Regions from separate parts of the Flocculibacter collagenilyticus genome, predicted to be linked through region 2. Evidence: predicted binding sites of a transcription regulator. Region 2 holds the regulator's gene; each other region holds the start of a gene.
What was found. Region 2 encodes LexA, which represses DNA repair genes until DNA is damaged. Its sites were predicted from a motif close to TACTGTATNNNNATACAGTA; they were not measured.
Positions count from the first base shown of each region.

Region 1 (10,385 bases), 1.2 Mb from region 2:
TATTTTGGCTGGATAATATAACGGTATCGCCTATTCGAATGCGGTTATTTTGTCGCTTGCTTGTGTCATTTAAATGGGTAGTTAAAATGGCGTTTTGACCAAAAAAAGCGCCTTTTTTGTCAATATGATCCATCGCCAATAGTGTTTTTAATGGCTGTTGCGGTGCAGGTGAGATACCTGTTAGTTGATCTATTGAAGTTACTTTACAGCGTTCGCAAGGTTTGCATAAATCAAAGTGTAATAGCTCTGTGTTATCGCTAACGCGGTTAATACGCATATTGGTATGGCTATGCTCACAAAAGGCGAATTGGCTGTCTAAGACAATGTTGCTGCGAAAGCGTGACATCGGCACCGGGCTTTCATTGCGACTAATTAACTGTTGATTAAGTGAGATTAGCGATGCAGTATTTGTTATTAAAAATGGATAGCCATCAGCAAAGTAGGTTGTTGCCTGTTTTCCTTTTAAATGCTTTTCACTAACCGCACGATTAAAGTTAGGCGCCATTCTTACAAGGCTAAGTGATTGATTGCGCCACTTACCAATGACGTTTGTTAGCCATTCAGAACTATGTCGTTCTTCAATAGCTTCGCAATCACTTTTCCACACCTTAACGGAGCGTTTGGTTACGCTATTGCTTTTAAGCTTGAGCGGAATTGCTAAAGGCGCGATCCCTTCGGCGCTGAGTATTAAGTGCTCTTCAGTAATGTCGGTGCTAATTCTTGCCAAATTAGGTAAATGGCGCTGAGTAGCAAACATGCCATCTTCATTTACAATCATCCAGTGACGATCCCAGCGTAACCCTTGTGGTGTTACTTCTACGCTTGGCAACGAAATACCCTGTAGTGATTTAACAGGATAGATATTCAGTTGGCTGACAGTCGCGCGCAGTTCAGAAGGCACGGTGTTATGAATTACTGTGGTAGGCGTTGGGCTAGCTTGCATATTCTGTCCTTATCTCTGCTAGCCTGAATAGCTAGTCTTTTTTAATTTGCGAATAAACGTTGTGCGTTATTAAATATTCCGCAACGCTGGGTGTTAGGTACTGTTGTAACTTGACCAACAGCGCTTCCCTATCATTATCTAGGCTATTTTCTAGTGCTTCGCGTGCGTAAGTGGAGCGTATATCTTGTTGTTGTGGTACTGCGACAAGTTGCCAACGCTGCTTGATTTCTTGCGCTTTATAAAATTTATCCCAATTAGCTAAATTGTCTGGGCCAATAATAAAGTGCATCTCGTATTGTTGATGATCATTCAATGCTTGATAGCGCTGCTCTAAAAAAGTGAGCACGTCATAAGTATAGATCGCTGCACCTTGCTCTTTTTCAATAAGGTGTTCAACAAAGCAAGGGGTTACTTTTGTAGGTGTTAATGCCGAAGGGGCTTGAGTAATATCTTCAATAAATAACTGTAATAACTCGCAGCGCGTTTGATAGTCAGCCATTTTTTTACCAAAAGCATGTTGATAACTTGGTATCAACAAAATTTCATCAAAGCGTATTGCATGTTGCTGTAATTGTGTAATGACGTCGGCATGTCCACGTGTTGGCGGATTAAATGCCGAGCCAAATACGGCAATTTTTTTGATAGCGGACTTGGTCATTATGCTAATGCCTTTAACTTGTATATTAACGCTAAGGCATCCCGTGGCGTTAAGCTGTCGGGATCAATACGCTCTAGTTCATCAGCCAGTGGGTTTTCAGGCTCAATTAAATTAAGCTGCTGTGTAGCAAAAGCAGTGGTACTGGCTGGATGCTCTGTGTTTTGAGGCTCTGTTGTAGCCGCTTGCCCTTGTTGTTCCAGTAGCGATAATTTATTTTTTGCTTTTTTGATCACGTTTTTAGGAACGCCAGCCAATTGCGCTACTTGCAAGCCAAAGCTTTTGCTAGCCGCGCCTTCTTGAACCGCATGCATAAAGGCAATGGTGTCGTCGTGTTCTATCGCATCTAAGTGAACATTAGCCACGCTCGGTAATTGCTCAGCTAATTGAGTAAGCTCAAAGTAGTGGGTTGCAAAAAGCGTATAGGCATTTAATTTTAACGCTAAATATTCGGCGCACGCCCACGCTAAACTCATACCGTCGTAGGTGCTGGTGCCTCGGCCTATTTCATCCATCAGCACTAAGCTGTGCTCTGTTGCGTTATTTAAAATATTTGCTGTTTCAGTCATTTCAACCATAAAGGTTGAGCGGCCAGACGCTAAATCATCAGATGCGCCAATTCGGGTAAAAATACGATCTACAATGCCTATCGTGGCCGATTCAGCTGGCACAAAGCAGCCAATATGCGCCATTAAGGTAATTAGCGCGGTTTGACGCATATAGGTAGATTTACCGCCCATATTTGGCCCAGTGATAATGAGCATTTTTCTTGAGCTATTTAGTTGTATTGGGTTCGCGATAAATGGTTCTTTCATTACCTGCTCGACGACAGGATGACGCCCTGCATCAATATGAATGCCAGAGCGTGCGGCTAGAGTTGGTTTACAGTAATTAAGGGTGTCTGCGCGCTCTGCGAAATTAGTTAATACGTCTAACTCGGATAATGCCACAGAAGCCGATTGTAATTGCGATAAGTAAGGCAGAATAGCATCGAATAACTCTTCGTATAAACGCTTTTCTAGCGCGAGCGCCTTGCTTTGGCTGCCTAATACTTTGTCTTCATGTTCTTTTAGTTCTGGAATAATAAAGCGCTCGTTATTTTTAAGCGTTTGACGCCTAACATATTCAACAGGCACTTTGTCAGAGTAGGCACGGCTAACTTCAATATAGTAACCATGCACTTTGTTATACCCAATTTTTAAAGTTGGAATATTAGTGCGTTCGCGTTCACGCAATTCAAGAGCTTCAAGCGTGTTAGTTGCACCTGTACTAAGTTCTCGCCATTCATCTAACTCTGCATTATATCCTGGTGCAATGACGCCGCCGTCGCGAATAAGTACAGGTGGATTATCAATAATTGCTTGCGTTAATAGCGATTGTAGTTCTGGAAAAGTAGGGGCGTGTTCTTTAATTTGATTAAGTTTACGGGTTTTAAAGTCGCTTAAAATATTATGCAATTCAGGTAACTGAGCAAATGCATTGCGTAATCGCGCTAAATCGCGTGGTCTTGCAGTGCGCAATGCTAGTCGCGCAATAATGCGTTCTATATCGCCAATTTGCTTTAATGTGTCTTGGATATCAAGACCATAAGCTAATTGTTGTATTTCAGTAACGGCATCTAAACGTTGATTAAGTACGGTTTGATCTGTCAGCGGGGAATGTATCCAGCGTTTTAATAAACGACTACCCATTGCGGTAGCGGTTTGATCAAGTACTGCGGCTAAGGTATTTTCAAAACCGCCAGCTAGATTCTGCGTTAGCTCTAAGTTTTTGCGCGTTGCTGCGTCCATAATTACCGACGCATCGTTTTGCTCTAAGGCAATGCTTTTAATATGCGGTAATGCTGTGCGCTGTGTGTCTTTAACGTATTGCATTAAACAACCCGCAGCCACAATGCCGTTATTAGCTTGATGCACACCAAAGCCGATTAAATCTTTTACTTCAAACTGCTGCGTTAGCAAGCGCTGTGCAGTATCTAATTCAAACTCCCATTCGGGACGGCGGCGTAAGCCTTTTCTGTCTTCAATAATATCGAGCAGAGCCATCCCTTCTGAATAGAGTAACTCAGCAGGGTTAGTGCGTTGTAATACCGCTTGTAAGTCTTCAGCGTTTTCAGGCTCGCAAATAAAAAATCGCCCTGAATTTATATCTAAATAAGCATAGCCAAAAGATTGTTTGGCTGTCATATAGACAGCAGCCAGCAGGTTGTCTTGCCGTTCATTAAGCAGTGCTTCATCGCTGACCGTGCCAGGCGTAACAATACGTACTACTTTGCGCTCTACAGGTCCTTTACTGGTTGCAGGATCGCCTACTTGTTCGCATATCGCCACCGATTCGCCTAAATTAACTAGCTTAGAAAGGTAATTTTCCAGTGCGTGATATGGCACACCCGCCATAGGGATAGGGGAACCCGCAGAACTGCCTCGTTTAGTTAATGAAATATCAAGCAAGGCGGCTGCACGTTTCGCGTCATCATAAAATAACTCATAAAAATCGCCCATACGATAAAAAAGCAAAATGTCGGGATGTTGCGACTTTAATCGTAGATACTGCTGCATCATAGGGGTATGATTTTGAAATTGTTGCTCTGATGAAACGTCTGAAGGCATAATTTTTAATCTAGTGTTATTTATTGGGTATACATTTTATGAGCGCTATAAACGCCATGGATTTAAGCGAAAACATTGTAAAAATGTCAGCTGATTTAGGCCAGCTATTATCAACTAAAAAGTTAAAAATCACCACTGCTGAATCATGTACAGGTGGTGGGATTGCCTATGCGCTTACAGAAATTGCAGGTAGCTCTGCTTATTTAGATCAGAGTTTTGTTACTTATAGCAATCACGCTAAACAAACATTGGTTAATGTGCAAGAAAGTACATTAATCAAATATGGGGCAGTAAGTGAACTGACGGTAAGTGAAATGGCGCAAGGCGCGCTAACTGCTGCTAATGCAAATATTGCCATTGCTGTTAGTGGTGTTGCGGGGCCAGATGGTGGTAGTGACGAAAAACCCGTTGGAACAGTATGGTTTGCTTGGGCGCATACGTTAGCAGGTCGACTCGTAGTTAAGACAGAAAGGCATGTGTTTGACGGCGATCGCAGTACTGTAAGACAGCAAACTATTTATAAAGCATTAGCCTGTGCTTATGAACTAGCAGATAGTTTTTAAAACAATAAGATAGCATCGCTATTAAGAAAAAATTTTAAAATTTTATTATACAGGGGTTGATACTGTACGAGTATACAGTATACTTCTTGGCATTAAATTGAATACAAATAATACGATCATTAGATCAGTTGGGGTATAAAATGGACAACAATAAAGAAAAAGCGTTAGGCGCAGCACTTTCACAAATTGAACGCCAATTCGGTAAAGGTTCAATTATGCGTTTAGGTGACTCACAAGCGTTAGATATTGAGTCTGTATCTACTGGCTCACTTGGACTAGACATTGCCTTAGGTATAGGCGGTTTACCAACGGGTCGTATTATTGAAATTTATGGTCCAGAGTCATCAGGTAAAACAACCCTTACGTTACAAACCATCGCTGAAGCACAGAAGAAAGGCAAAACTTGTGCGTTTATTGATGCTGAGCATGCATTAGATCCTGTTTATGCAGAAAACCTAGGCGTAAACGTGGCTGAGTTACTGGTATCTCAACCTGATACAGGTGAGCAAGCGTTAGAGATTGCCGACATGCTAGTACGTTCAAACGCGGTTGACATGATTGTTGTTGACTCAGTAGCTGCACTAACACCAAAAGCCGAAATTGAAGGCGATATGGGTGACACTCATGTTGGCTTGCAAGCGCGTTTAATGTCGCAAGCATTACGTAAATTAACAGGTAACATTAAGCGTTCAAATACGCTATGTATTTTCATTAACCAAATTCGTATGAAAATTGGTGTAATGTTCGGTAACCCTGAAACAACGACAGGTGGTAACGCACTTAAATTTTACGCATCGGTACGTTTAGATATTCGTCGTACAGGTTCAGTAAAAGAGGGTGATGAAGTCATTGGTAACGAGACTCGCGTTAAAGTGGTGAAGAACAAAGTAGCACCGCCATTTAAACAAGCAGAGTTTATTATTATGTACGGTAAAGGTATCTCGAAAGAAGGCGAGTTACTAGATTTAGGTGTTAAGCACGATGTTGTTGATAAGTCGGGTGCTTGGTACGCGTACAATGGTGAGAAAGTAGGCCAAGGTAAAGCGAACAGCATTAAGTTTTTACAAGAAAATACGCATATTGCGAATGAAATTGAAACGAAATTACGCGACATGCTGCTACTTAAAGCAACGATTAAGCCTGAAGAAGGCGAGGAAGTTGTATTAGGAGAGTAAACCTTATTCGATAGTTTATTCCATTAAGCATTAAAAAAGATGGTCGCATTAGCGGCCATTTTTTTTGTGCAATATTGCCGTTAACTCTCTACATAATGCCCAACTATCTTTTCTAAGCACAAATAAATCATTAGTCGGTATATTAGCTAAACCGTTATTTTTTACTTTTAGCCATCCAGATGTTGACATGTCTAAAAAATAATTCAACACTGTTTATATCAACTCAAAGAGACATGTTGAGTGATCAGCCTGCTTTTATAAAAACGCACTTGATTAAAGATATAGAGTGAGATGTGAATTATGCCGATACGAGTACAAGATGACTTGCCCGCTATTAATGCATTACAGCGCGAAAATGTATTTGTTATGCCTAATAGCCGTGCATCCCAGCAAGACATTCGGCCTATAAAGTTAGCGATATTAAATTTGATGCCTAATAAAGAAGTAACAGAAATACAGTTATTAAGGTTGCTTGCAAACTCGGCGTTACAAGTAGAAGTAGACTTTATTCGTTTAGATCAGCATAAAAGTAAACATACCAGTCATCAGCATTTAGATAGCTTCTATCAATATTTTTCTGCGATAAAGTCGACTTGTTATGACGGCTTAATCATTACAGGTGCTCCGCTAGGTTTAGTATCGTATACAGAGGTCACCTATTGGGATCAGTTACAGGAAGTGTTTCGTTGGGCTGAAAAGAATGTAACCAGCAGTTTATTTTTATGCTGGGCTGCGCATGCGGCGCTGTATTATTTTTATGGTATAGAGCGCTGTTTACGAGAAAAAAAGCTCAGCGGGATATATTTACATCAACAATATTGTCAGCATGAACCAATTATGCAGGGTTTTGATGACGAATTCTGGGTGCCACACTCACGCTATGTACAAGCGCCAGTCGAGCAGATAATGCAGTGTCATGCACTAGACATTTTAGCGGGTTCAGAAGAGGTGGGAGCGTATTTAATAAAAAGTATTAAACAGCCGTTTGTTTTTGTAACGGGTCATCCAGAATATGATGCATTAACGCTTCACCAAGAATATGTACGCGATCTTGCTAATAATGAAAAAAATCGTGAAAAAAATGATGAATTAACAGCACCTGAAAATTATTATCCTGAACACGTTAATGTAACTGAAGCGAGCTTACTTGATTGTGAGTGTAGTGAGTTAAGTGAGTGCAGTGAGTTAAGTGAGTTTTCAACACAGGCCAGCGGGCTAGCACATAGTAAGTCGTTAAATAAGCCGCGTAATAAATGGCAAAGTCATGGTCATTTATTATTTAATAATTGGCTAAATTATTGTGTCTATCAAACAACGCCGTACGATTTAACTAAAGTTAGAACACACAGCATTGAATCCATTCAACCTATTCAACCTATTCAATCTATTCAACATTCTACTCAGCAAAACGGAGCTGCATTGTGAGTAATCAAATAACACCATTAGATATCAGCTCAATTGAACTAGACGTTACACCTTTATATCACCGTATCACAGCACTTAAAGCGCGTTTAGCAACAGATATTTTAATTCTTGATGGAGCCATGGGAACAATGATCCAAGCAAGAAAGCTGGATGAGAATGGTTTTCGTGGCAAGCGTTTTGCAAAATGGCCCTGCTTATTAAAAGGCAATAATGACCTATTGTCACTTACTCAGCCCAGCATCATTACTGATATTCACTTAGCGTATTTAGATGCCGGCGCAGATATTATTGAAACAAATACCTTTAATTCTACGGCGGTTGCCATGGCTGATTATGAAATGGCAGAGCTTTCTGCCGAGATTAATTACGCGTCAGCACGGTTGGCGCGCGATGCTGCAGACAGAATGACAGCAAGTAACCCAAGCAAGCCACGGTTTGTTGCTGGGGTGTTGGGGCCGACAAATCGCACTTGTTCAATTTCGCCGGATGTGAATGATCCCGGCTTTAGAAATATTGGCTTTGATGAGTTAGTTAATGCCTATGTTGAATCGACTGAAGCGTTAATAAAAGGCGGCGCAGATATCATTATGATTGAAACGGTCTTTGATACATTAAACGCAAAAGCGGCAGTATTTGCAGTGTTTGAAGTCTTTGAAAAGTGGCAAATAGAGTTGCCGATTATGATTTCAGGCACGATAACCGATGCCTCTGGTAGAACGCTTACAGGACAAACAACGGAAGCATTTTATAATTCGCTCAGCCATGCGTCGCCGTTAGCAGTGGGGTTAAACTGCGCGTTAGGGCCAGACATGCTCCGCCAGTATGTACAAGAATTGTCTCGTATCAGTGAAAGTTATATATCGGTTCATCCCAATGCGGGGCTGCCGAATGAGTTTGGTGAATATGACCTGTCTCCGCAACAAATGGCCGAACAATTAAAAGAGTGGGCTGAGTCTGGTTTTGTAAATATTCTTGGCGGCTGTTGCGGTACTCGTCCTGATCATATTTCTGCTATTGCGCATGCAGTCAAAGACATTAAGCCTAGAACATTACCTGAATCAAACCATGCTTTTCGACTCTCTGGACTTGAAGCATTTACAGTTCAAGCTGATGCTAATAAAGCAGGAGCGGAGCATGCATAATCAGTTACGCACTAAACAGGCAGTGTTTATTAACGTTGGTGAAAGAACCAATGTAACGGGATCAGCAAAATTTAAGCGTCTTATTTTAGCTGGAGAATATGAACCTGCGTTAGAGGTTGCCCGGCAACAAGTTGAGAATGGTGCACAAATTATAGATATCAACATGGATGAAGCCATGTTGGACTCTAAAGCTGCTATGGTTAAGTTTTTAAATTTAGTTGCCGCTGAACCCGATATTTCGCGCGTGCCTATTATGATTGACTCGTCCAAATGGGAAGTTATTGAAGCAGGCTTAAAATGCATTCAAGGTAAGCCCATTGTTAATTCTATTTCTCTAAAAGAAGGTGAAGCGGCTTTTATAGAACATGCGACTAAGGTTAAACGTTATGGTGCAGCCGTCGTCGTGATGGCATTTGATGAAGAAGGGCAAGCCGATACGCAGCAAAGAAAGTTTGAAATATGCCAGCGTTCATATCAAATTTTAGTTGAAAAAGTGAAGCTGCCACCGCAAGACATTATTTTTGATCCAAATATTTTTGCGATTGGCACAGGTATAGAAGAACACAATAATTATGCGGTCGATTTTATAGAAGCGACTCGGCAAATTAAGCAACAGCTGCCTTACGCTAAAGTGTCGGGCGGTGTATCTAACGTATCATTCTCGTTTCGCGGTAATAATCCAGTACGTGAAGCTATTCACTCTGTATTTCTTTATCATGCGGTAGACGCCGGCATGGATATGGGAATTGTGAATGCGGGACAGTTAACTGTTTATGACGATATTCCCGAAGAATTAAAAGAAGCGGTTGAGGATGTAGTGCTAAATCGCCACCCCAATGCTACTGATAAACTGTTAGCGATTGCACCAAAATATAATAAAGGTGGCACGTCAGATGTGACCGAAGATTTGGAGTGGCGCACTTGGCCTGTAGCCAAACGATTAGAGCATGCATTAGTAAAAGGCATTACCGAGTATATTGAGCAAGATACAGAGGAAGTAAGGCAGCAAGTAGCGCGGCCGCTGCATGTTATTGAAGGTCCGTTGATGGACGGCATGAACGTGGTTGGAGATCTATTTGGCGATGGCAAAATGTTTCTACCGCAAGTCGTTAAATCAGCAAGGGTAATGAAAAAAGCAGTTGCTTATTTACAACCCTATTTAGAAGCAGACAAAGCACAAGGTGAAACCAACGGCAAAATATTAATGGCCACTGTAAAAGGCGATGTGCACGACATAGGCAAGAATATTGTGGGCGTGGTACTGCAATGTAACAATTACGAAGTTATTGATTTAGGCGTAATGGTTCCGTGTGAAACCATTCTACAGGAAGCCAAGCAACATAATGTAGACATGATAGGTCTGTCAGGCTTAATTACTCCGTCATTGGATGAAATGGTATACATTGCGCAAGAAATGGAACGCCAGCAATTCTCTATTCCGTTGTTAATTGGTGGTGCAACCACTTCAAAGGCGCATACAGCAGTGAAAATTAATGAGCACTATCAACAGCCTGTGGTGTATGTCGCAAATGCATCTCGTAGTGTTTCAGTCGCGAGCCAATTACTTAGTGAGCAACATAAACAAGATTTTGTTGCGCAGCTGGATAAAGATTATGAGCGTGTAATCACTCAACATGAACGCAAATACAGCCAGCAGCAATTGATTGATCTTGCTACTGCGCGGGAAAATAAACTGGCGATTGAGTGGCACTCATACACACCACCTATACCTAAAAAATTGGGAGTACAAGTTTTACGAAACGTTGATTTAACTACGGTTAGGCAATATATCGACTGGACACCTTTCTTTTTAACGTGGCAATTATCGGGTAAATATCCAGCAATTTTACAGCATGAATTAATTGGGGAAGAG
Region 1 covers NZ_CP059888.1:3,204,448-3,214,832, reverse strand. The annotation lists gene HUU81_RS14270 (MOSC domain-containing protein) at 1-943, opposite strand, end outside; gene HUU81_RS14265 (nicotinate-nicotinamide nucleotide adenylyltransferase) at 975-1,601, opposite strand; gene mutS (DNA mismatch repair protein MutS) at 1,601-4,207, opposite strand; gene HUU81_RS14255 (CinA family protein) at 4,264-4,770, shown strand; gene recA (recombinase RecA) at 4,911-5,945, shown strand; gene HUU81_RS14245 (homoserine O-succinyltransferase) at 6,246-7,370, shown strand; gene HUU81_RS14240 (homocysteine S-methyltransferase family protein) at 7,367-8,512, shown strand; gene metH (methionine synthase) at 8,505-10,385, shown strand, end outside.
Region 1: recA (recombinase RecA) is a predicted target of LexA. The motif match lies at 4,831-4,850, and genes of this name have one in related genera.

Region 2 (10,385 bases):
AAATCAAAAATAGCAATAACGTGATTGGGATCAGATTGGTTGGCGTCATGCTTGATCACTAAATATAAAGTACCAAACGTTGGTACGGTACAACAAAGATAAAATGCAGACTGTTTCGCTTGTTGCTCAATGATTACCTGAATATTTTCTAATGTTGGATTGAATCCGCCGTTAACTAACGCTTGAATTTCAGTACTGTGGCCTGCTAATTCTGTGAGCAAGGATTTAAAACTAATTTTAGGAATAGTACCAGATATATTCACTGCTCCCGGGATGGTTAAAGCAAAGTCAAACTTGGCCCCCGCAAGCGTAGTATTACCGGTTAATGAACCTGTGGTTGTGTCTTGCTCATGGGTTAATGCCAAGTGTGTTACATCTAAAGATAAACTGGTGATACCTAATGGCAGTGTCCAGTTAACACTGGTATCTGCGGTAAAGTTAAAGCTGTGTAGTAATGGTTGGGCTGTTAGGGTGGCGGAATTCAGGTTAAATGAGGTTGGTAGCCCGCTTGGTAATGATAATGCGTGCCCGGAAAGCTGAGTAGTCAGTGTGCTTAAGTCAAATGTTACAGGTTCAATACTCGTAATGTTAAGTTGGGTGCCTGCTTTGTCACTGGCGTCAGATAAGGTTGCTGCCACTGAAAATACCGCGCCACATATTGCAGTTGTGCCACTTACCGCTAACGCGACGATATTGTCGCTGGTAGGGTTATGGCAAAGTACCTGTACCACTAAATTGCTTAATGCGATATTTGGCTGAGATACCTGCCACGTATGCGGAGTATGCAAAGCAAAGGTGACATTTAACAGCGTTATTGATGAAGATTTTTTATCAATATTGCAAGTGGCTGTAAGCGTTAATAAAGATATTTCAGCATTAGTTAGTGAGCTAGGTAATTGCGAACTAAACGTTTTACCAACCTGTGTTTCAATATATTGGCTAAGATTGCGAGTAGATAACGCATCGCCAGTTAATTTACCTACCAGCTCAATCTCGCTACTGCCATCTGTGGGAATTGTGCCCGATACGGCCAAATTGGTGTTATCAAAGAGTGCAACATTACATTCAATAGACACTTTTTTTTGCTCAAGCGCTTGCTTAATCAGTGTTTGTAGCTGTGAATTCAGAGACGCTAAATCCATTACTTTGTCCTTTGCTTTACGCAGTTTTTTTATTTTTGAAAGTAAGCCTTCATATATTAGCAATATACGGGCTTAGATAATGTTAGTTAATCAGAAAACTAAACGTATTCATTTCCCCATGTTTGAGTGGTGCCATCATAGTCAAGGCTGGGGATCCGAACAATATCAATTATTTAAAACAAATTCAGAAAGAATATAAATGGTAGGAGGTGTAAGTATAATTTTGGCTCTAAAAAGTAACATTGTTTAGCATTATAACGGTCAAACAACTTGAACACTGAAAAAGGCCGTCTATATATTACTTACAGTCATTACGCCTAAATGGCATTAGCGAAGCCATTATTAACAATTTACACAGAAAAAATAGATGCACGCCAACCGTGCTTACTACAGGTGCAAGAGAGGATAATATAAAAATGTTTCAATATATAAAGTTCATTTTACTGACCTGTTCAATACTGATGTTAACCGCATGTGCGCAAACTAAAAAACCGGTGACAACCTATCCACACAGTAATATAGAAATTAAATATGCCATTCGACATTTTGAGGCAGATGTTGTGCAGTCGATTGAGAAATTTAAAAATGGTTATCTTAGTCAAGAACAGATTGAATCTGCTGCAAAAAAAAGATTTATTTATCTATTGAAAGAAAATAACCTTTTAGCAAGTGATACCGACGTTAACGTTGTCGACTTGGATATTTTTATCGACTATGAACGTCGGTTTGTAGGTGATGCGACCCCGTTTCCTATGGAAAAATTAGTGCCTCCAATAATCTCTCTGCACGAAGCGAGTTATTTAGGTGATATTGCCATTCGCAAAAGTATCACTACTGGTTTGACGCTAAAAGATAAATTCGGCGGACTTCTCACTGAAAAGCGAGAGTTAGAAATAGCGACGGTAAACGCTATAGCCAACATGTTATTTAAGCGCTTAAAAAAAGTAAATCAGTATGACCGAAACGCTTTCGCAGCAATGACCGCTGGAATGACCGAGAAACAAATTGAGCAAAAGCGGCGATATACACCTCTCCAAACACCTACTAAAGCTAAGCCTCCTGGGTTAACTTCAGAACAATACATACCACAAGATCGTATTCAGCAGTATTTAACACAGTTGAATGAAGGAAACAGAGAAGAACGTCTGAATTTATATAAGAAACTCATTGAAGAATGGATCAACAGCTACTCACTTTACGACAAAATTAACACCATTGTGTTAAATAATCATGAGAGTACAAATTCAGACACCATTGAAGAGGTTATATGGGCTACTAAGGCGCTGGCTTATTCAGGTTTAGAGCGGTACCGGTCTACGTTAAACACTATTATGAAAAGCAATGCGTCAGATAAGTTGAAAGGTTACGTAGAGGATTATCTTGAGGCGATGACGGTTCGCGCTAAGCAGGCTAAAGTCGTACACGATACTTCCACAATGTACCCCAATTTAGACTGGCAAACTAATCAACTGCTAAATATGTTAAATAGTAGTGATGATGATCTTCGGGGCAGCGCAGTACGAAACATCTACAGACAACACCTTAATAATACGCGATTGCTGGATGAAATTAGCGAAATCCTTAGCATAGAAGCCACGATTCCACGCAACAGATATATGAAGTTCTCTGATTTTTATGCTTGGGGCTGTCGCGTTCTTGGGAGCTCTGGCAATATAAAATACAAAGCACTTTTAGAAGATTTATCTAAAAATGGGCACACCCCCAAAGTGCGTAAATTCGCAGAAAAATTCGCAGATGAATTATAAGAACACTTATTTGTATTAGTTCAGATTTGTATTAGGTCAGACAAGATCTGACACATCAACATTGAAAACGTGAGAGTTACCCGTTTTATAAAGGTGCTGAATCTTTAAATCAAAACAAACTAAGAGGTAACTCTCATGCTTCATGCTGAGGCAGTCCTTAGCTATAGGAAAGTGTTTTAGCATAGTACTATATAAGAAAGGGGTCCTTGTTATTTTCATAAACCTAGTCTAATACAGTATAAGTATTGGATAAGGTTAGGGTTTATGTGTGATTTATGAAAATAGATAAGAATCAGAAATCAGGTGGGTACTTGCTTATTGCATGCGGTGCCGCTTTTGCTACAGCGGCTGTCTTCAGTGAGCAGTTATCATTTTTTGGGATTGCAGCGATGTTTATCTTATTAGGCATTGCATTTATATTGAAACATAATAACGCTAATACTTAACTTGTATAGCCGTTCAACATGCAGGCGCAGCGTTGTTGATTGCGCCTCTTCTCCTAGCATAGTAAAAAGCCATTTAGTTTTCTTAGGCTCAAAGATGCCAGCCTGTTGCTAAAAATACATTTTAGCGATTGAGTTATCGCAATTAAGAGCCATTTATTCATGGTTAACATGGCGATAGGATGAGGAAAATGTATGAGTTAAGCACGATTGAAAATATAATTTTCTGCTTTGGGCTTTTGTTATTTGCCTTGTTAATTTACGGATTGATGAGACTAGTACGCTGGGCTAAGCGCATGCCAAAAGGCGCATTTCTACTACTTACTATTTTTCCACTTATATCAATTTTTTCTATTCCCCCTCCTGTATTTAAAAAGGTCAACACGCCCTAAACAAGAGCTGCGAAAAAGAAGATGAGGGTGATCCCCCTGAAGATGAATAACTTCGAAGAAAAGATAATTACGCATCAATGTAATAAACTCTTTGCCATCTATCATTAACTGTATATACTCACAGTATCAATGTACTGTATGGAATAACAGCGTATGCGCCCATTAACGCCGAGGCAGTCGGAAATACTGCAGCTTATTAAAGATAAAATTCATGCTACAGGCATGCCGCCAACACGAGCAGAAATTGCGAAAACGCTAGGGTTTAAATCCGCTAACGCTGCGGAAGAGCATTTAAAAGCGTTAGCAAAAAAAGGCTTTATTGAGATTATTCCGGGAACATCACGCGGTATCCGCCTTGTTGAAGATGATACATTTGAAGAAGAAGGGTTACCGCTAATTGGTCAAGTGGCAGCGGGTTCACCTATTTTAGCGCAAGAACATGTTGAAGCGCATTATAAGGTTGATCCTCATTTATTTAAGCCTAACGCTGATTACTTACTACGTGTTAATGGTATGAGTATGAAAGACATAGGTATCATGGATGGCGATTTACTTGCGGTTAAAAAAGCGGAAGTGGCCGAAAACGGGCAAGTGGTCGTTGCAAGAGTAGAAGACGATGTAACGGTTAAGCGTCTTGAAAAGAAAGGCGACAAAGTGCTGCTTCACGCTGAAAACGATGAGTTTGATACCATTGTTGTAGACTTAACTTATCAACCGTTTGCAATTGAAGGACTAGCTGTTGGCGTTATTCGAAATGCAGACTGGTTTTAAGCTTCTCTAACGATTTATTTTCTATTAAAAAATGTCCAACATTAAAATAGCTAGCTAAATGCAGTTGGCTATTTTTCATTTTTATACTACCCACACCTTTTCATAAATTAGGCTTGCGCTAGCTAGTGGTAAAATTGTCGTAAGTGAAAAATTTATTTAAACCTGCATCGTACGTCCTTTCTTAGTTTGCTCATGATATGCACAAAATTTTTATAATTTTTTTCAAATAACTGTAGATTATTTGTCTGATTTGTTTAATTCTAATACACAATTCGATTAAAAAACTATCAAGAGACTTAGTTTAATCGATACGTAACATAAAGATAATAATAAGTATTTCGAAAATACTAATCTAAAATCTTAGAGTCATAATCAGCAAACGAGATGGTTGAGGCGTGCGCTAAGTCAAACCATTACGTGGAGAACGGGAAATAATAAAAATAGCACCGTTAGTACTGTGAGATGTTTACAAATATGGTGTTCTTTTTTATTTAAATTACTTCTTAATTGCTGCCTCTGAGGTGTTAGCAAGTGCGAGCTGTTCGAAATATAACAATAATAATTGAGCGGAATCGTCGCACAGGTTAAGTAGTACAGTGCATTTCGATCTGCTTTTTGCTTTAGCAAAAGACAGAGGAGAAGTCACGTGACCATATTGAGTTGTCGTCGCTGGTGGATCATGCTTGCGTTCTTGGCAGGTAACGTTACTGCGGAAGAGTTACCTTTAAATATGACTAAAGGTGTGACCGCAATTAGTGAACAAGTATACGGATTACACATGACCATTTTTTGGATTTGTTGTGTAATTGGTCTTGCCGTGTTTGGTGTGATGTTTTGGTCTATTTACCACCATCGTAAATCTAAAGGTGCAGTGCCTGCACAATTCCATGAAAATACAAAAGTTGAAATTGTATGGACAGCAATTCCATTTTTTATTTTGGTAGGTATGGCTATTCCGGCAACACTTACATTAATGGCGATGGAAGATACCAGCAAAGCTGATGTCAGCATTCAGGTTACTGGCTCGCAATGGAAATGGCACTACAAGTATTTAGATAGTGGTGTTGAGTTTTATAGCTTAATGGCTACTCCTAAAAGTGAGATTGCAAACAAACGGCAAAAAGGCAAAAACTACTTGCTTGAAGTTGACCGCCCCCTTGTTATTCCTACCAATAAAAAAGTGCGTTTTTTAATTACTTCTGATGACGTTATTCATAGCTGGTGGGTGCCAGACTTTGCGGTGAAAAAAGACGCAAATCCCGGGTTTATTAATGAAGCGTGGACCGAGGTAAATGAACCAGGGATTTATCGTGGTCAATGTGCTGAGTTATGCGGAAAAGATCATGGCTTCATGCCAGTTGTCGTTATTGCAAAAGCCCCTGCTGAATATGAGAAGTGGCTCAACGAAACTAAATTAGTGCAACAAAAAGCCAAAGAAGAAGAACAAAAATTATTGGCGATGAATATGTCTCAGGATGAGTTAATGGCAGTGGGTGAAAAAGTATATAACACCAGCTGTGCGGCATGTCACCAACCTAATGGGCAAGGTATACCAGGAGTCTTTCCAGGTATTAAAAATAGCCCAATTGCTACAGGCGAATTAGATGCGCACATTGACATTGTTGTAAATGGTAAGGGTGGAACCGCAATGCAAGCATTTGGTAAGCAGCTAAGTTTAAAAGAGTTAGCGGGAGTAATTACTTACCAACGTAACGCGTGGGGTAATGATATGGGTGACAGCGTGCAAGCTGCGCAAGTATATAAACTATTAAGCGGTCAACAGGAGTAAGGACATGACAGTAGCAACTGAACACGCGCATCAAGATCATGATGACCACCACCACAAACCAACAGGAATAAAACGTTGGTTATATACCACTAACCATAAAGACATAGGAACCCTGTACCTGTGGTTCTCATTTATTATGTTTTTAATTGGTGGCGCCATGGCGATGGTGATCCGCCTTGAGTTATTCCAACCCGGTTTACAAGTTGTAGAGCCAGACTTCTTTAACCAAATGACCACAGTACACGGCCTGATTATGGTATTTGGAGCAGTAATGCCTGCGTTTACTGGTTTGGCAAACTGGATGATCCCAATGATGATTGGTGCGCCAGATATGGCACTACCAAGAATGAATAACTGGAGCTTTTGGATTTTACCGTTTGCCTTTTTAATCTTGTTATCTTCATTATTTATGGAAGGCGGTGGCCCTAACTTTGGTTGGACCTTCTATGCACCTCTGTCTACTACATATAGTAATGACTCAACGGCATTTTTTGTCTTTTCGGTGCATATCATGGGTATTTCATCCATTATGGGCGCAATTAACGTTATTGTGACTATATTTAACTTGCGTGCACCGGGCATGACCTTTATGAAAATGCCTCTGTTCGTTTGGACATGGTTAATTACTGCTTTTTTACTCATCGCCGTTATGCCAGTACTGGCGGGCGCTGTGACAATGGTGTTAACAGATAAGTATTTTGCTACTTCTTTCTTTGATGCCGCAGGTGGTGGCGACCCGGTAATGTTCCAGCATATTTTCTGGTTCTTTGGCCATCCTGAAGTGTACATCATGATTTTGCCTGCATTTGGCATTATTTCGACGATTGTACCAACCTTTTCACGTAAGAAATTGTTTGGGTATGCATCCATGGTTTATGCAACGTCATCCATTGCGTTACTCTCTTTTATCGTGTGGGCGCACCACATGTTTACAACAGGGATGCCGTTAGCTGGCGAGCTGTTCTTTATGTATTGCACTATGCTGATATCGGTACCCACAGGTGTAAAAGTGTTTAACTGGGTGGCAACAATGTGGCGCGGCGCAATGACATTTGAAGTGCCTATGCTATTTTCTTTGGCCTTCATAGTGTTGTTTACCATTGGTGGATTATCAGGGCTAATGCTGGCAATTACTCCGGTAGACTTCCAATATCATGACACCTACTTTGTGGTGGCGCACTTCCATTACGTGCTGGTTACAGGGGCGGTATTCTCAATTATGGCGGGAGCCTATTATTGGCTACCAAAGTGGACAGGAAATATGTTCGACGAGTCACTTGCTAAATGGCATTTCTGGTGTTCATTAATTTCAGTAAACGTATTGTTCTTCCCAATGCACTTTGTAGGGCTTGCTGGCATGCCGCGACGCATACCTGATTACGCGCTTCAATTTGCCGACTTCAATGCCATTATTAGTATTGGCGGCTTTGCATTTGGCTTATCTCAGCTCATTTTCTTAGCTGTGGTGCTTAAGTGCATTAAAGGTGGCGAGCAGTCACCCGCTAAATCATGGGAAGGTGCGGAAGGTTTAGAGTGGGAGGTTGCATCGCCAGCACCGTATCATACTTTCACTACACCACCTGAAATAAAGTAAGGAGTAGGTTATGACACAAGACGCAAATACAAAGCTCGTTAAAAAGTTAGTGTTAATTACGATTGGGATGTTTGGCTTTGGTTTTGCCTTAGTCCCTTTGTATGACGTGTTTTGTGACATAACTGGTTTAAATGGGAAAACTTCGACTATTGCTGCTAATGCAGCTGATGCGAAGCTAAATACATCAAGACAAATAGAAGTGCAATTTATTGCGAGAAACCATCAGGGTATACCTTGGCAGTTTTCACCTAAAATTAATAAGGTGGATGTTCATCCCGGTGAAATCAAACAAGTTGATTTTTTTGCACATAATTTGTCGAGTAAAAACATTGTAGGGCAAGCAGTTCCGTCTGTTTCGCCCGGCATTGCTGCGGGCTATTTTAATAAAATTGAGTGTTTTTGTTTCTTTCAACAGCCTTTATTGGCTGGTGATGAGACGCTAATGCCACTTAAGTTTTATATAGACGCCGACATACCAGACTCAATTCATACCATCACACTGTCTTATACCTTATACGATATTACTGATAGTTTGGAAAAAGATGAGTCTGAACAATTATTTGCAAACTTAGGGAAGTAAACATGTCAAACGAATACGAAAAATATTATGTTCCCGAGCAAAGCCCATGGCCAATTGTGGGTGCAGTGGGATTATTTTTAATTGCGATTGGGGCTGGTGCGTTTGTACGAGATCACGCCAATGAAGTAGATGGTTACGGTGGCTTTATTTTATTGGCGGGTATTGCCGTCATTATTTACATGTTATTTGGTTGGTTTAGAAACATCATTAACGAGTCGATGAGTGGCCTTTACAGCGCACAAATGGATCGTTCGTTTAAACAAGGAATGAGTTGGTTTATTTTTTCAGAGGTTATGTTTTTTATGGCCTTCTTTGGTGCGTTATTCTACGCGCGTATGTTTTCAGTGCCATGGTTAGGTGGTGCCAGTAACAATGCAATGACACACGAGTTACTGTGGAACTCATTTAATGCGGTATGGCCATTGGTTGAAACACCGGATGGTACAAAAACTGAAGCAATGGGGTGGCAAGGTTTACCTTTATACAACACCATCATTTTATTAATTTCTTCTGTCACCATTCATTTTGCGCATGTGGGTTTAGAAGAGAATAAGCGTAACCAACTTAAAACTATGCTAGGCGTTACCATCTTGCTAGGTATTGGCTTTTTATTCTTGCAAGTAGAAGAGTATGTCCACGCGTATCAAGAAATGGGGTTACGTTTAGATTCAGGCATTTATGGTAATACCTTTTTCTTATTAACGGGCTTTCATGGCATGCATGTGACGCTGGGCACGTTAATGCTAATTGTTATCTTTTTTAGGGTGTTAAAAGGTCACTTTACACCTCAAAACCACTTCGGCTTCCAAGCTACCAGTTGGTACTGGCACTTTGTTGACGTTGTGTGGTTATGTTTATTTGTGTTTGTATATATTTTATAAGTCGACTGACTTATAGCGCGAGCTGGGGGCTTTCTTCCTAGTATTCCTCATCCGAAGTGGAGGAATACTAGGGGGAAACACAGGCACTTCAATTACTGCATTGGCTTAATAAGGCCGAGGGTTGGGTGTAATAACACCGGTAGCCACAGCAAGCAACAATACAACGATAACTAAAACAGAAAATAACACCCTGCGACCTAAAAACTTAGACATGTTTGGTTGGTTGGGACCACTTTTTAACATAATAAATAATGCTCTAAACAAGTTAAATAATATGAGCAGTAACAAAAGCACCAAAATCGTTTTTAGAATCATATTTGTCCCTTTATAAGGTTGTTAAATTGGAAGTATTAAGTCGTTTCATTCATTTTAGATCCTTCGCCTTGATGATTACTTTGGCTGTTATTTGTGCATTGTGCAAGCTCGGATTATGGCAACTTGAGCGTGCTGAGCAAAAACAAAACATGCTGAATGCGCATCAAGCGCAATTAAATAGCCCCTTTCAGTCACTTGAGCAAATCAGTAAAAAAATCAATGTCTTCCCTTATAAAACTGGCTCAGCACTATTATCTGGACAACTTAATCATGATGCTGTTTGGTTATTAGATAACGTGGTACATCAAGGAAAAGTGGGCTACGACGTGGTCACGTTATTAGAAAATGAAACATACACTGCAATTATTAATCTTGGCTGGGTAGCGGGTTCAAAATCAAGAGAGCATTTACCGCATATTTCTCTGCCTAAGTCGATTACCGAACTTGATACTGTAATTAAATTTAATCCAGAGCCTAGCTTTCGACTGGCTGCATTAAATGCAGAGGCTGGTTGGCCGAAACGGATTCAGTCGATAGATATAGAACAAATGGCGCAACAAAGTAAGCGCACGCTTTTACCTGTGGTGTTATATGCAATGGATGGAAAGCAGACACCGTATCAACCCCATTATCAAATCATAAATATGCGTCCGGAAAAGCATCATGCCTACGCTGTGCAGTGGTTTTCGCTAGCGGTTGCAGCTTTATGTAT
Region 2 covers NZ_CP059888.1:460,495-470,879, forward strand. The annotation lists gene HUU81_RS02060 (hypothetical protein) at 1-1,142, opposite strand, end outside; gene HUU81_RS02065 (hypothetical protein) at 1,559-2,908, shown strand; gene HUU81_RS02070 (hypothetical protein) at 3,184-3,354, shown strand; gene lexA (transcriptional repressor LexA) at 3,897-4,514, shown strand; gene coxB (cytochrome c oxidase subunit II) at 5,194-6,303, shown strand; gene ctaD (cytochrome c oxidase subunit I) at 6,308-7,897, shown strand; gene HUU81_RS02090 (cytochrome c oxidase assembly protein) at 7,908-8,477, shown strand; gene HUU81_RS02095 (cytochrome c oxidase subunit 3) at 8,480-9,358, shown strand; gene HUU81_RS02100 (DUF2909 family protein) at 9,464-9,673, opposite strand; gene HUU81_RS02105 (SURF1 family protein) at 9,700-10,385, shown strand, end outside.

Region 3 (10,385 bases), 840 kb from region 2:
GGCATTACCTTCAGGGCACAAAAAGCGGGCGTAATGAGGCGTATCAACAATCAGTTCAAAGCCCATACATTGATAAAATGTAACCGCTTCTGCCATATCAAATACGGTTAAGGTGACTTGGTTTAATTGCATATTTAGCCCTTTTCTCGCCAGTTTCGATACTTTGAATGCACGCCACGAGAAAGTATTGAAGAATATTCTTCCAGCATATCCACACCATAAAGGATGGCGACGACCACTAACGATAACTTTATTGCCGTCACATTATCAATTACCGCAATACAAACACCCAAAGCGGCCAGTGCCCAAATGGAAGCGGCTGAGGTAACACCAACCACCACGCCTTCACGGGTTAACATCACACCTGCGCCTAAAAAGCCAATGCCAGTGACCACTTGCCCTATTATTCTGGAAGGGTCGGTAATGCTGGTAGCAACAGCCATAGACGATGCTACAAAAATATAGGTGCCTAATACGATTAACGATGAAGTTCGAATGCCAATTGGCTTTCCTCGCAGCTGGCGTTCTAGTCCAATAATAATGCCACAAATAATTGCGGAGCCAATGGCGCTCCAACTGTAAGGCGAAATAGCAAAAATAACGTCAGGATTCATGGTTTTTTCCTAGAAAAATAAGGCAGCGGTACCCACTATATAGAAAGTAAGTACTAAAATGTATTGCATTGATTAAGTTTCTTATTAACCAATAATAGATATTAAGCTTAATAATCAAAAGTATATCTGCTAGTCTAATTTTGAAAGTTTACACAATAATTGTCACGAAGGAATGCATCATTGAGTAGAGTCACGTTAAGTATTTTGTTAGTTTGGGTAGTGCTTGGCCTGCAAGGATGTCAGTCTAATCAGGGGAGTTCACAAGATCACGGCTCAGTGACAAACCGCTCGGCTAATCAATTACCTAAATTTGCGTTCAAAAATGTTAAAGTAAGCCATCAAGATGTCGCTCAGGCCGATAAAAAATACGCAACCATTTCAATTTCTGAATTCCGTTTAAATGCTCACAAATTGTATTTAGCTCAATTTAACAACGACATGTTGTTCGAATTTGATAAGTCCGATACCCAATTAATTAATCGTAAAGACATCGCCACATTTGCCAAGTTTTATCGTGATGGCAAGCTTGGTAAGTACCTGTATGTTGTTGGTCATACCGACGCGACCGGTTCTAAAACCTACAACCAAAGTTTAAGCGCTCGGCGCGCATGGTCGGTGGCATCATTGCTATCTAAAAATGGCGTAAACGCAGACAATATTAAATTGGTACCTGCAGGTGAAATTTTGCCACACACCACGAATAAAACGGCGAAAGGGCGCGCTAAAAATAGGCGGGTAGAAATTTTATCGGCTGACAGCAGAGCGCTAGCAATTAGTTATTTTAGGCAAATTGATTGCACAAAAGTGGATCCCGCCTGCGAAAAAGCGTTATTACCCGTCTTAGATATTAAACAAAAAAACGGTGAACTCTTTATTCAACAAGGCAAAGATCAAACATTGGCTACTTTGTCACCAGAGCTTAACAAGCTCAGCATGCTTGATAAGTCGTTGCGAACGAACAGTAGCGATGTTGATGTGCGTATGGGGCAACATAACGATCATGTGCGGTTAAGCAAACTGACCGGAAAAACACGTAAAAAATTAGCAGTACCATTAGATGTACGTAAAATGTTTAATGTGAATCAACAGGTAAGGAAGCCACTGTTATTACCTAAAAAATACTTATTTATCAAAAAAGAAGGAGAGTAGATCTTGGAAGAGCTTAAAATGTCTTTTGATAAGTTACTGAATGAATCCCCCATTGACGAGGCAAACAGGCATCAAGATGAACATCATCTTAGCCAACTCGTGATGGAAGAAGTGGCTGATAGCAAAACGGGAGTAATTTTAACCGATAAAAACTATCGTACTAATCGTATTCGAGAAGCCGCAATAAATGGCATTAAAGAGCGATTAGGTCGTTGGGCTGAGTTTCGAAACGACATTCTGATAAAAGCGGGCGCGAAAAAGAATGAAGCAAAAAATTCAGAAATGGATGTAAAGCTGAAAAAACTGCAAGAAGACCGTGAAGAACAAAAGTCGCAGGCGCGTGATAAATATATGCGACGCAATGACTATGCCGACTTAAAAAGTGATCATGAGTTGACGAAACACCGTTATGAAACCATGCGGGCAGAAATGGGTGGTAAGCCACCAGTCAAAAGCAAAATATTTATTTACCTTATTTCTATACTGGCGATTGGCTTTATCGAGTGGTTTATAAACTACAGCACCTTTAACATGAAGTACCCTTCAGGTATTGCCTTCGGTGCCACGGTATTAATTGCCCTGTCAATTGCGCTAGCGTCACATTTTCATGGCGCATTGCTTAAGCAACGTGTCGCCTTGTTTGCCAAGCACCGCAAAAAAGAAGACAAGCGGCAAATTATCATCAAGCAAAGCTTCTTCTCACTGCTGCTGATTATTTCTTTAGCCATCGTTACTTATAATCGTTATGACCTACTGATGGAGCAAATGGTGAACACCGGAGGTGTGATGTTACCTGGTGATGAAGTTGCCGAGGTGTCAGTATGGAGCGAACTATGGCCATTCGTCATGATGAACGTATTAGTGTGGGTAGTTGGCGTTGCCATTTCCTATTTCACACATGATGAACAGCCTGATTATCAAGAGTCACTAGTACATTACAATAAAGCGAAACATAAATTCCATAAAGCAGATGCAGGCCTTAAAGAGGAAGAAAACCGCATTGATGAAGAGTTTGAAGCTAAGCTAAGAGCATTAAAAAACTCGCAGGCGTCACATGTGCATTCAAGCAAAGAATTAGACAGTTATTTCGAGCGGTTAAACGCCAAAGAACAGCGTTTAGTTAGCCAAGCTGTAACAGCAATAAACGGCATGCTTGAACAACATCAAATGATGCTTGTGACCATGTTACGACAAAGTGGAAATGAGTCAGTGAAGTTTGGTCCTGATTTAATCTCGTTAGACCAATATCAGAATAAAAATATTACGGTTGATGCAGCCTACGTGCGAGAAATACTCGCTATGGAGACAATTTAATGTTTAAAAAAATAATAAGCCTGTCGCTAATTCTATTTTCAGCAAGTGCAGCCGCAGACGGATTACTAAGAACCACCAATTTAAAAAAATACTGTGCTCAAGACGGCGTGCATCGCCAAACCATTATTTACCTAGATCAAGGCATTATCGCGCGCAAGGATCCTAACTGGTATAAAGATATCTTAAATAAAACCAAGTTTTTACCCGGCGAGCGCATTCAAGTTGTTACCATTAAATCGGGTGGCTCAACCGTAGAGCAAGCTTGGGATAGTTGTTATCCAAGTTATACCAAAGAAAAATACCAGCAGCTAAAAAAAGAAGAAGGCTTTGGTAGCATGTTTACTGGTGGGGTAGACGAAAACATGAAAAACGATGTTAAGTCGTTCACCAAATGGTTTAAACAAGCACTCGCGCACCCGCTACAAGACACGAAACACGAAACCCCTCCGAGCTACGCCTCGGGTAACTTTCCAGATAAAAAATTAGTTGAAGCATTGTATTACGATGCAAAACGAATGGATTTAGAAAATGGCATCAGCCGGGTGATCATTTTTTCAGATATGATGGAAAAGTCTGATTTACTTGATCAGCAAAAATTTGAACCAGCGAAACGCGCAGAAGCAGTAGCCAAGCGTTTTCCTATGTTCTTAAATCACGCCAGCATTTATGTTTACGGCATTAACTATACTAACCAAGACACGGCATTGAATGAAAAAATGCAGCGTTTTTGGGAGCAATACTTGCTAACGTCGGGCGCGCATTTAGAGCAATACGGCACGCAATTAGTATTACCACGCGATAACAAAGTGTTTGATGCACACAGCTATAGTGGCAAATTAACGCAATCTGACGGAAAAAAGCTGGCAACCAGTATGCGGTTAGCATACTCCGATAAAGGCGAGTTGGTACACAGTTGGGTAACCATTAGCGATCATTATCTGCCAATCAGCGGTACATTAAATTGCAGCGGCCAAAATTGCACGGTATTAGCCAGTATTGAAGCCTCAACCTTTGATGGCTTCGAGAAAAAAGATGTATTAAAACTCAGTGGCAGCATGAAAGCGTTGTCAGGTTCAATTGGCGCCAGAGACGATTCAGTGATTGATGAACAGGGCAAGATATACCGTTTTGATGTGGAGTACGCAAAAGATAAGAATTTATCTTTGTAGTGTTCTTTGAAAGTAAACTAACGATTCAGCTATCAACACAAAACAGCCAATGTGTTTTGGCTTTGTGTTGATAGCCATAGTTGATAGCAATATTAAAAAGCAAGCTAGCGTAATGGGTAACATTACCCGCTAGCAATAATATCGCTAAGCTTACTCTAGCAACAGTCAACTAGTGCTTTTAGATGATTTTTTCTTACTAAATTTTCGCTTTTTATATGCCGGCTTTTGCTCGCACTTGATGCCTTGTAAGCAGGTAGGAAGTTGTGATTTTGCACTATCAATAAGTGTCATCAGCGTTTGGTTTAATGGCGTCATAAAGCTTTGATAGCTGGCAGACTTTTCACTAATTGCATTAAGAGTGGCTTCCCATTCTGCGGTCATGTCAGGTTGGGTTGCCATTTCTGGTAAGGCTGCTATCAGTCCTTTTCCTGCTGGTGTTGCGTGAATTTGCTTGCCTTGACGGTATAAAAAGCCACGTTTAAATAATAAATCGATAATACCTGCGCGGGTAGCTTCTGTACCTAATCCATCAGTGTCTTTAAGAATTTTTTTAATGTCTGGGTTGGTTACGTAGCGATTAATCCCCGTCATTGCTGCTAATAAAGTTGCATCAGTAAATGCCTTGGGCGGCTGCGTCATTTTTTCCAGCAACTCGCCTTTATCACACAGCAAAATATCCCCTTGTTTCACATCAGGTAATGTATGGTTCAAGTGTTCGTCAGGTGCGTTTTCTGGTGCGGAAGCTTCACTGCTATTGGCGTGTTTATTGGTATTTGTATTGCGCTGGAATAACACCTTCCAACCAAGCTGTTGCGGTACTTTGGCACTGGCTTTAAATAAACCACCAGCAATAGTTAAGGATATTTGAGTATGATGAAATTGGTATGCAGGGTAAAACTGTGCAAGGTACTGGCGCACAATGAGTCCGTATATGTTTTTTTCAAATGGATTAAGGCTAATATTATCTGCCATTTTATCGGTGGGAATAATCGCATGGTGAGCGCCCACCTGTTTGTCATTCCATGCTTTACTAACAAGCTTAGTATCTGCTTGTGCTGCCGCCTTAGCATATAGATGTTGTGAACTAGCGAGTTTTTTTACAATATTGGCCGCTTGTTTATGCTGCTCTTTGGGTAAATAGCGGCAGTCAGAGCGAGGGTAGGTGATCAATTTGTGTTTTTCGTAGAGTGCTTGGCATACGTCTAGTACCAGCTTGGCATTCATTGAAAACTGTTTGGCTGCGTCGATTTGAAGTGCAGATAAATTATAAGGCAGTGGCGCGTTTTGTTTTTTAAGTTGCTTATTTACTTCGGTAACATGTGCTGGCTGCTGTGTAATTCGTCTAACGACATTTTCTGCTAGGCCTTTTACAACCACCCTGCCGTCTTCATCCATATAAGGTTCGCACGCTTCACTTGGCTGCCACTTCGCTGTGAATGCTTGCGTTGCTGCTGACGAGTGTGATGCGGGCAAAGACACATGCGCCATTACTTCATAAAACGGTTTACTACTGAACTGCTCAATATCTTCATCGCGCTTCACTACCAGCCCTAGAATAGGTGTTTGTACACGCCCAACCGAGAGTACGCCTCCATAGCCTACCTTTTGACCCTGAATGGTATAAGCACGAGTCAGGTTGATGCCATACAACCAGTCGGCGCGACTTCTTGCCAACGCAGACACAGACAGTGGCATGTAATCTTTATTCGGCTTTAAGTTAGTTAAGGCGCGTTTCACCGCAGGCAAATTAAGATCGCTGATTAGTAAGCGTTGTACATTTTGCTTTTTCTTCTGACTAACGTTTAAAAAATCAATGACTTCATCAACTAATAATTGGCCCTCACGGTCTGGGTCGCCGGCATGGATTAATTGGTCGGCTTGTTTTACCCACTTTCTTAATACTGCAAGTTGTGACTTTGTTTTGCTTTTTGCTTTTAATTGCCATTGTTCAGGAATGATTGGTAGATGTTCGAGCTGCCATTTTTTGAATGCAGGATCGTAAGCGTCGGGCTCGGCTTGTTCTAAAATATGCCCAATACACCAACTGACTACATCGCCGTTTGCGGCCTGAATATAGCCTTGATTATTTTTTAACGGTTTAGGTAAGGCCGCAGCAATTGCTCGACCTAAGCTTGGCTTTTCGGCGATGTATAACTTCATGTTGTGATTTTTTATTATGCCAGTCAGTATAAATCAGCATACTAGCTGGATACTGTTTTTATGTACAGTTAAATGTGTGTGCTAAACCCGCGTACCAGTGTTCCCGTATTAGAGAAAGTAGAAAAGTTAAAGGGTTACAGGTTGTTGAATTACATCTTTGAACTAAACTGATTGAATAATAATTGTGCAGTATAACAGGTTGTAAAATAACTTAATCATTCATTTAAATCATAAACATTTACCTAAGTAAATGGCAATGAGGAACTGTTATGAATACGTGCTTTAAAAAAGTAGTTGGGGTCGCCGCACTTATATTTTCGTCGGTTTTTGTACACGCTGAAACTGTTAAAGTGGGTATGACCACTGCATTAACTGGCCCTGCCGCGGCACTGGGAGAGGGAATGAAAACAGGGATCACTGCATACTTTGATAAGGTAAATAAAGCAGGTGGGGTTAATGGTCACCAATTGCAGCTAATAGCACTTGATGATGGCTATGAACCCGACAAAGCAGCGCAAAACATGCGTAAGCTGATTGATGAGGAAAAAGTAATTGCGGTTGCTGGCAATGTGGGTACGCCAACTGCCATAGTCACGGTTCCTATTGCTAACGAGAAGAAAACATTGCTATTTGGTGCCTTCACTGGTGCTGGCGTGTTAAGAAATACTCCACCAGACAGGTATGTTATTAATTACCGCCCCAGTTATGCGCAAGAAACAGCCACAATGATTGACCTGTTATTGGCGAAAGGCATTAAACCAGAAGAAATTGCATTTTTTACACAGAATGATGGTTATGGTGACGCTGGTTATAAAGGTGCAATGAAAGCGTTAAAAGCAAAAGGGTTTAGCCAAGCAGAGCAACTTGCCCATGGTCGTTATACCCGTAATACAGAAAATGTAGAGGCAGGGCTTACGACTATACTTGAAGCCGATGTTCCTCCTAAAGCTATTATCATGGTTGGTGCTTACCGCCCTATTTCAAAATTTATTAAAGAGTCTAAAGACTTCTTTGAAGAAGAGGTGCATTACCTTAATGTTTCTTTTGTTGGTAGCGTTGCGTTACTTAACGCACTTGGCAGTGATGCTGAAGGGGTGATAGTGACACAAGCTGTACCGCATTATGAGTCTAACTTGCCGATTATTAAAGAGTACCAAGCTGCGGTGCCAGCCGATAAGCAAGGGTTTGTGTCATTAGAAGGCTATATTGTGGGAAAAATATTGGTTGAGGGGTTAAAGAAATCTAGCTCAATAAAAGACCGAGAAGCGTTGATTGACGGCATGCATAAGTTAACAAATTTAGACATAGGCTTGGGTGTGCCAGTTTCATTTTCTTCTAGCAGGCATCAAGCGATTGATAAAGTGTGGCCGACAGAGATTAAGAACGGTAAGTATGTAGAAATCAAGTGATCACTTAAGCAAGTGGGTGGAATCAGACATGAAGCAATCTGTGAGTTTTACCTCGCTATCAATTAAGTCGTTGTTAAAAGCATGGTCGGGTATAACGCTAGTATTGGTTATACTGCTGGGTGCAGGCAGTATAGTTATCACAAACACCATGTCTGGTTCAATTAAATCAATAACGGGTAATGTTGTCCCGCTTGAACGAAATAATGTGCTTATTTATCAAGCCACATCATTAATTTTAGCATGGCAAATAAGTGTGTTTAATGCCAAAGATACAGCGCAGTTAAATTCAGTGGGCACTGCTGATGAGTATGAAGCAAAGCTGAATCAGTCGTTAAACAGTGTTGAACAATTAAGCTTGCAAGGGGTAACGCCGTATATTAAGCAACTAAAGGAAGTATCTAATGCTGTTACTTCACTGAATGATGAGTTGCTTATAAAAAAGCAGCAATATTTAGCGCTTCAAGCGTCAATTAAAGCGCAAGCAACAAGTATCAATCAATTAACTGAGCAGTTGCAAATTGAAACAGATGGCATTGCGGGTAAATCTAAACTGCAAGAAAAGCGTGAAGAAATTAAAATTAAGCGATTAATCAAGCGAGGAAATACCGAGGATATTGCTGATAGGGTATTGGGCTTCTTAAATAGTGATTTATCATCCATCAAATCATCATCAGATAAAATCAGGTTTCGAGCAACCAAACTAGGTGAAGTAATCGGGCTTATTTTATTGGTAAAAAGTCAGGACGAGTTAACCAGTTTATCGAGCAATGTACTTTCACAGAATTTATCCAGTTTAGAACAGCAAGTTGAAGCCTTATCGAAAAATGTAGCTGGAAATTCACGTTATGCAGAATCAGCGGAGAATATTGCTGCGCTAGTAGATGAACTAAAAGCAAAAGTTTCCGAAGGCTCGCAATCTATTACAAGCTTAATGGAAAGTGCATTTCAGCTAGAAGCAGACATGGAGGCGTTGCAAAAACGCTCAGCTTCGCAAAGTGCGGACTTATTGTCGGCAGTTGATGCGATATCTCGTTTCGCAAAACAGCTGGCGGAATCAGAAGATAATCAAGCAAATGAATTATCAAATCAAGCGCTGTGGTTTTCTTTTATTTTAATTATTGTGGCTGCAATTTTAGTAATTAGTCTAAGTGTTTTATTGTACCGCCGTATTCAGCAGCCACTTGACCACTTAATGGATGTGATAAAGTCAGTTGCCGTTGGAGATTTAACGCGCACCATTGACGTACCTCATAATGACGAATTTGGCGCGTTGGCACTGGAATTAAAAGTAACCTTAGAGCGATTGCGCTTTAACCTAAAAACTATGTCTGAAGTGTCTGGCGCTATCAACGAAGTATCAGCTGATCTTTCAATGACTTCTGATGATGCCAATCGCGGCATTCAAACCCAATTTCATGGTGCTGAGTCGTTGGCATCTGCCATGAGTGAAATGGCAGCTAGTGTTGCAGAAGTTGCGAATAATGCAGTGAACACCTCAGAAACTACAAAAATGGCAACTGAAGAAGTGCAGCATTCACAACAAGAATTAGCGAGCACTTCATCGTCAATTTCTGAGTTAGCATCACAAATCAATGAAGCCGCGACTGTTATTGGAGGCTTAGCCAGTGATGCTGAACGAATAGGTAGCGTATTAGAAGTGATTCGTAGTATTTCAGAGCAAACTAATTTACTGGCGCTTAATGCTGCTATAGAAGCTGCAAGGGCAGGGGACGCAGGTAGAGGTTTTGCCGTGGTGGCGGACGAAGTACGTACGTTGGCGCAGCGCACCCAAGATTCAACCCATGAAATTAACGAGATTATTAATAATATCCAATCAGGCACTCAAGGCGCAGTGGGGGCAATGGCGAAAAGTCAGGACGAGGCGACGGCCACGGTAGAGCAAGCACGAGAAACGTTAGAACACTTGCAGAAAATTACTAATTTAGTTGAAGAAATTAATGACATGAACATGCAAAACACAACGGCCACAGATGAGCAAAGTTCAGTAACAAGTGAAATGGCAAAAAGTATTGTTGAAATACGTGATGTAGCGGAAGAAACGTCAAATGCTGCCAGCATGGTAGATGTAAAAGCAAAAGAACTCGATGTTCAAGCAAGGCAACTACAAAAAGTGGTGTCAAATTATACATATTAAAACTAACCATTAATATTATTATGGCATTACTTGCAACATCCATTATCCCGAGTCTAGATCCACTAAGTGAATGCCTGATGGTGAGTATTAATCGCATCAGGCAAAGTGAAGTCAGCAATAATAGGTTCACTAGTGTGAAGAGAGTACTCGAAGCAGAAGTATGGTGCCAAGTACTAACATCATATAGTAGAAGACTCTGGAACTTGTGCTTTTGCGGTTACAAAAGAAAAGTTATCAATACCGAGTCGGCTAACTGAAATGAAAGGGTCGTGAAATATTGCTAACGAAAGACGAATGACACTTAAAAAGCCAACAAAGCCGCGATGTCCATCTAGTATTTCTGAAATAACAAAGTTTTCGTTAGTTGGGAGCATGATCTCTGTATCATTGTAGAGAGTGTTCAGAATTTTGTGCT
Region 3 covers NZ_CP059888.1:3,593,768-3,604,152, reverse strand. The annotation lists gene HUU81_RS16005 (VOC family protein) at 1-132, opposite strand, end outside; gene HUU81_RS16000 (MgtC/SapB family protein) at 135-614, opposite strand; gene HUU81_RS15995 (OmpA family protein) at 795-1,763, shown strand; gene HUU81_RS15990 (hypothetical protein) at 1,767-3,077, shown strand; gene HUU81_RS15985 (hypothetical protein) at 3,077-4,246, shown strand; gene HUU81_RS15980 (DNA topoisomerase III) at 4,412-6,406, opposite strand; gene HUU81_RS15975 (ABC transporter substrate-binding protein) at 6,676-7,815, shown strand; gene HUU81_RS15970 (methyl-accepting chemotaxis protein) at 7,844-9,970, shown strand; gene HUU81_RS15965 (hypothetical protein) at 10,150-10,344, opposite strand.
Region 3: HUU81_RS15980 (DNA topoisomerase III) is a predicted target of LexA. The motif match lies at 6,457-6,476, and genes of this name have one in related genera.